2 linked regions of the Alkaliphilus metalliredigens QYMF genome follow. The protein of the gene in region 1 interacts with the protein of each later gene in a pairwise test. Links are inferred from orthologs where the notes say so. Each region holds a gene or a part of one and is shown in the gene's direction. Other genes may lie near its edges.

Evidence for each region.
Region 2: the proteins of AMET_RS17920 (region 1) and sfsA interact in binary tests that used the Escherichia coli proteins (3 or more experiments, as listed by UniProt). The link is inferred for Alkaliphilus metalliredigens QYMF from one-to-one orthologs.

Annotation. Positions count from the first base shown.
Region 1 is NC_009633.1:3,745,978-3,749,229, reverse strand. What follows is about bases 253-3,163. They hold AMET_RS17920 (glutamate-5-semialdehyde dehydrogenase), read left to right. Parts: upstream 253-1,041; coding sequence 1,042-2,286; downstream 2,287-3,163. Other genes in these bases: proB (glutamate 5-kinase), read left to right, coding at 2,295-3,089; lepB (signal peptidase I), read left to right, coding at 253-628. Outside these bases: more of lepB, read left to right, coding at 95-252; AMET_RS17910 (CBS domain-containing protein), read left to right, coding at 3,184-3,252. UniProt on the Escherichia coli protein: Catalyzes the NADPH-dependent reduction of L-glutamate 5-phosphate into L-glutamate 5-semialdehyde and phosphate. The product spontaneously undergoes cyclization to form 1-pyrroline-5-carboxylate.
Region 2 is NC_009633.1:2,513,434-2,516,714, forward strand. What follows is about bases 146-3,085. They hold sfsA (DNA/RNA nuclease SfsA), read left to right. Parts: upstream 146-1,236; coding sequence 1,237-1,935; downstream 1,936-3,085. Other genes in these bases: ruvX (Holliday junction resolvase RuvX), read left to right, coding at 146-285; AMET_RS12165 (DUF1292 domain-containing protein), read left to right, coding at 404-670; AMET_RS12170 (hypothetical protein), read right to left, coding at 687-1,139; AMET_RS12180 (Fur family transcriptional regulator), read left to right, coding at 2,038-2,472; AMET_RS12185 (ribonuclease J), read left to right, coding at 2,704-3,085. Also shown: more of ruvX, read left to right, coding at 1-145; more of AMET_RS12185, read left to right, coding at 3,086-3,281. UniProt on the Escherichia coli protein: Binds to DNA non-specifically. Could be a regulatory factor involved in maltose metabolism.

The DNA of each region.
Region 1 (3,252 bases):
ACTATGAGCGGGATGTCTTAAATATTTGCAATAAAATATGAACAGTGGTAAAATGGTCTATGGAATTCTATTGATAGGCATTAGGGGGATGAAAATGAAAAAAGAGATAATAGAGTGGATCAAGACCATTGCATTGGCATTGATAATTGCATTGGCAATAACCACATTTGTTAAGCCAACCATTGTAAAAAATTACTCCATGAGTCCAACTTTGGAGGAAAATGACTTTTTAATTATCAATAGATTGTTATATAATCGAGGCACTCCTCATAAGGGGGATATTGTTGTTTTTCAATCATCACTTAAGACCATTGGTGGAAAAGATAAATTACTTATTAAACGGGTGATTGGTGTGCCTGGTGATGAAATAACCATCGCCAATGGAGAGGTCTATGTTAATGGAGAAATGCTTGAGGAAACCTATATTGCTGAGGATTATACCTACGGACAAGTAGACTTAGTTGTTCCAGAGGGAAAAATATTTGCAATGGGAGATAACCGAAACAATAGTCTAGATAGTCGAGATGATATACTGGGATTGATAGAGATTGATGACATCATGGGGAAGGCTTTCATACGACTATTTCCCTTTAATAGAATTGGACCCCTATCGATTGCAAAGGCTTAAATAGATATTAATTAATAACAAATAACTGTCGATTAACTGTTGATTTATGCAAAAAAACATTGACAGGCTGTGGGTAATTACTTATAATTATTTTTAATAAATCTATTATCGGAAAAGTGCGGTGACGGAGAATAGTATAAAAGTAATGTTTTACAGAGAATAAGGTAATGGTGAGAGCCTTGTAGACTAGCTTTTTGAACCCACTCTAGAGCAGGTGATGACTAAGTCACTACGGGGATAATCACGTTAAGATTATACTAAGAGAGTCAATTTCACGATTGGCTAATTAGGGTGGTAACGCGGGTAAGCACTCGTCCCTTTCATGGGATGAGTGCTTTTTTTGTATAATGTTTTTTCAAGTATATAAAAAGATTTCACAAAATATACAAGCGTAAAATACGAAAGGAGTATTGATGATGACCAATTTAATGGAACAATGTAAAGTGCTACAAAATGCATCAAAGCAACTATCTTCAATGAATACAAAGGATAAGAATGAAGCATTAAGACAAGTGGCTATCAGTTTACAAAAAAATGAATCATTTATCATTCAAGAAAATCAAAAAGATGTTGAAAATGCAGAAGCAAAAGGGATGAAAGAGAGCTTAGTAGACAGATTGAGGCTGACAAAGGATAGAGTAGAAGGAATGATTAAAGGAATCCAAACGATCATTGAGTTAAAGGACCCAGTATGGAAAAGTAATGAAGTGTGGACATTAGAAAATGGGTTAACAGTGAGCAAAATGACGGTTCCAATAGGTGTTATCGGGATCATCTATGAATCAAGACCTAATGTGACTGTTGATGCATTTTGTTTAACATTAAAAAGTGGAAATGGAGTCCTGTTAAGAGGAAGCTCCACATCAATCTTCTCTAATCGGGCTTTAGTGCATGCAATTAAAGAAGGATTGAAAAACAGTGATGTTTCAGAGGCTGTCATTAGTTTAATTGATGATCCAGATAGAGGGCTTGTAAAAGAAATGCTGACATTAAATGAATATATCGATCTAATCATACCTCGAGGTGGAAAAGAACTGATTGATTTTGTTGTGAAAAATGCAACTGTACCCACAATAGAAACGGGAGTAGGTAATTGTCATATATTTGTTGATGAAAGTGCAAATATTGATGAAGCAGTTGATATTATTGAAAATGCAAAGGTACAACGACCAGGAGTATGCAATGCTTGTGAAACAGTCTTGATCCATGAAAAAATAGCTAAAGATTTGCTTCCAAAGGTAAGTGGGCGGATCGGAAAGCAAGTGGAAATAAGAGGCTGTCAGCATACACAAAGCCTAATCGGGGGAAAACTAGCAATAGAGGATGATTGGGCAGAGGAATTCTTGGATTATATTGTAGCGGTTAAAGTGGTGCCAAATGTTGATGAAGCCATTGAGCATATCAATCATTTTGGAACAAAGCACTCAGAAGCCATTTTAACGGAGAATTTAAGTCATGCAAATCAGTTTCTGCGGCAAGTAGATGCAGCAGCAGTGTATGTGAATGCCTCCACTCGTTTTACAGATGGTAGTGAGTTTGGTTTTGGAGGAGAAATGGGAATTAGTACACAAAAAATACATGCTAGAGGACCTATGGGATTAAATGAATTAGTGACTGTCAAATATACCATTGTTGGAAATGGACAAATTAGAAAGTAGTGAATAGGATGATAGAAGAACTAATCAATAAGAGTAAAAAAATTGTAATTAAGATAGGAAGTAATACCCTGTCTAATGACAATGGAACAATTAACAAGAATTTTTTAAAGGAACTAAGTGAACAAATCATTTACCTGAGGGACAAGGGAAAGCAATTTGTGATTGTATCATCAGGCGCAAGAATTGCTGGGGTTTCGACTCTAGGCAAGTGGATGAGAAAAGAAGATATGAACTATAAACAGGCACTTTGTGCCATAGGACAAGTAGAGCTGATGGATGCTTATCGAAGATGCTTTGAGCCATACAATGTTTTTATTGCACAAATGCTGTTAACAAGAGATGATTTTTCTGATGCTCATAGAAGACTCAATATAAGAAACACATTATTTACACTAGTAGATGAGGGCGTAATCCCGATCATCAATGAAAATGATACTGTCAGTGTAGAGGAGATTAGAATAGGAGATAATGACACCCTTGCAGCATTAACAACAAATATTTGGAATGCGGATTTATTGATACTCTTTAGTGATATTGATGGGATCTATGATAAAAATCCTAAGGAGCATGAAGATGCCATATTAGTAGAAAATGTGATGAATATAGACGAATTGCTTGAAAAAATTGAAGTTGGGGACGTAAATGAATTTGGTACAGGGGGAATTGCCACGAAAATTGAAGCGGCAAAAGCAGTTAATGATTATGGAATTCCAATGATACTTGCAAATGGAAAAAAGGAAAACATCTTATTAAAACTACTAGAAGGCACAGAAAAGGCCACGATTTTTCAAGCAGGGAAATGAGTGAATAATGTCTCCTTTGATCAAAAATAGTAGGTATAAAAACCGCCACATATACAAAAAATAGAGATGAAAAAGTATATGAGGAGGAGATTAAATGAAAGTAAAAGAAGTCATGACATCTCAAGTTTCATTTGCCCAGCAAAATAGCACAGTAAATGAAGTG
Region 2 (3,281 bases), 1.2 Mb from region 1 along the record:
GAAGAACTAATTGCACAATATGAAGTTAAGAAAATTTTAGTAGGACTTCCTAAAAATATGAACGGAACCATTGGACCTCAAGGAGAAAAAGTGTTATTATTTGTAGAGCGGTTAGAAAAACGCTTTAAATTAGAGGTTGTTACTTGGGATGAAAGACTATCTACTGTGGCAGCAGAAAAGTTCTTGATTGGAGCAGATGTCAGTAGAAAAAAGCGCAAGCAAGTCATTGATAAGTTAGCTGCGGTTCATATTTTACAAGGATATTTAGATAGCATATCTAAATAAGGAGTTTTCAAGTGGTCAAGTCATAGGGAACATAAAAATGGGTATTCATGGGGTTTTAATTTTAATCTCATTCGTATATACTAAAATATAATAGATCAATTACACGAAAGGAGCGTTTATGATGGAAGAAAGAGAAAATATAGTAACATTAGTTGATGAGGAAGGTAAAGAACAGGATTTTGAGGTGATTATGACCTTAGAGGTAGAAGAAAGTGAATATGCAATTTTAGCACCTTTAAGCGAAGAAGATGAAGATGCATATGCATTTAAGATCGTCCACGAAGGTGATGATGAGTATACTTTAGTCGCAATTGAAGACGATGAAGAGTATGAAAATGTTTTGGCCGCCTATGATGCACTAACAGATGAAGACCTTTTACAATAAAAATGAGAGATGGACTTTACCAGGTCCATCTCCTTTTTTTATTGATTGTTCGACTAGATAAATAAGAAAAGAAAAGTCCGCCTATGAATATGACAATGAGCAAAATACTGCCTGTCTCCATGGTAATGCCTTTAATACCTAGCCCTAGCAAAAAGATCTGTGGTGCCAGAGAGAGAAATAAGTCTGTTCCAAATAAGTAATACAAAAATGAAATCATAAAAATAGGGATGAGGATTGTACCAACTGTAGAGAATATAAAAGAGAGAAGTCCTGCATGGTTTTTCATTCCCTTGATGAATGCAATAATCCCCACAAGAATAGAGATAACGGGATAAATTTTTGCGGGATGAAAATAACCATAGATTTCTGGTACATATTCATATGCAATGATTGAAATGGTCAGTCCAATGACAAACCCTAGAAATAGACCGTGGATTACATGATAAATAATTAGATGTGTCTTTCGCAAAGGGATCCTCCTCTACTTGCTATTAAAATATATTGGGTGAAAACAATTATTTCTATAATTAAAACTAGTATTAGTATAACAAAAGAAGGTGATATTTATGAAAATTTACATAGAAGGAGAGAAGATTAGAGGCACATTTCAAAAAAGAGTCAATCGCTTTATAGCGGAAGTAAAGGTGGGAAGCCAGTTAGTAGTCGTTCATGTGGCTAATACTGGCAGGATGAAGGAGCTTTTGACTCCTGGAGCAGAGGTATTACTGAGGCGGGTAAATGAACCACATAGGAAAACGAATTATGATTTACTGATGGTCTACCACAAGGGGATACTGGTCTCAATTGATTCTAAGCTTCCTAATCGCTTGTTATACCAAGGATTCATAAATAAAGAGATTGTTGCTTTTGATAAATTCAATGAAGTGAAACGAGAAGTAACCTATGGGAAAAGTAGACTGGACTTAGCCCTAATCAATGAAGAAAAAGAACTTGTACTAATAGAAGCTAAATGTGTCACATTAGTTAAAGAAGGTGAATTGGCTTCTTTCCCAGATGCACCAACAGAACGAGGAACACGGCATGTAAGAGAGTTAACTGAAGCTGTGAAGCAAAACATACGAGGGGCGGTATTCTTCATTGTGCAAAGAGAAGATGCAGTCAGATTCACTCCGAATAAAGAGATGGATCCACAATTTCAACAGGCGGTTACAGAAGCAAAAAAGGCAGGGGTAGAATTTTATGCTTATAACTGTATTGTCACAGAAGATTATATTGCTATCAATGATGAGTTAGAAATATTTTAGTGATATTAATTAGAAAAATTTAGAAAAACGTTGACATTTATATGAAGGTTGTCTATAATATTACTTGAAAAGAATTATTATTTGAGAAGCGAAGGTGAAGAAATGGAAAATCTAATGGATTCTTTGAAAGAAAGATTAAAAGAACGAGGGTATAAGCTGACGCCACAAAGAAGAGCAACATTAGACATCATTATGCAAACCCAAGGAAAGCATTTGAATACAGAAGAGATATATGATTTAGTAAAAGAAAAATGTCCAGAAATCGGCTTGGCTACCGTCTACAGAACGCTACAATTATTGGATGATATGAATGTCATCTCCAAATTGAATCTAGATGATGGCTGTATCAGGTATGAACTCAATACACATGAAGATGACCATCAGCATCATCACTTGATTTGCCAAAGCTGTGGAACCATCATTGAAGTAGATATAGATTTACTAGATCACTTGGAAGCGGAAATAGAAAAATGCTATAATTTTGTTATAAAAGATCATAAGGTAAAGTTTTTTGGTATTTGTTCTAAATGTGATTAACCTTGCAGAATACTGCAAGGTTTTTATATTAAAAATAGACTATTTAGGTTAAAATACATATAAGGTAGATATGAAATTAAATACATATAAGGTAGATATGAAATTAAAGACTTATTACTTCTATGTAGCGCATAAATATGGTAAAATAGTTAATGTATGTTTAGTGCGGAAAATAAAGTTTTAACTAAATAGATGACAAACAAAACATTATTGTAAAAGGAGAGAGAAATATTGGGAAGAAAACCAACCAAAATTAGAATCATACCTCTAGGAGGATTAAGCGAGATCGGGAGAAACATGACTGCAATTGAATACAAGGATGAAATATTAATTATAGACTGTGGTCTCAGTTTTCCAGAAGACGAAATGTTAGGAATTGATATCGTTATTCCAGACATTACTTTTTTAATTAAGAACAAAGAAAAGATTAAGGGGATTGTATTAACCCACGGACATGAAGATCATATTGGTGCACTACCTTATGTGCTCAAAAAAATTAATGTACCTGTATACGGAAGTCGGTTAACACTGGGCTTAGTAGAAAACAAATTAAAGGAACATAAGATTCCTGAGGTTCATTTACAAAGGGTTAATGCGGGAGACATGATTAACTTAGGTGTCTTTGATGTAGAATTTATTCAATCATGTCATAGTATTCCAGATGCATACGCTATTGCCGTGCATACTTCATTGGGTATTATCTTTCATACGGGAGACTTTAAGATTGATTATACCCCCATTGATGGTCAGTTTATTGACTTGCATAGGATTGCAGAGCTAGGTAAAAAAGGAGTACTTGTCATGTTAGC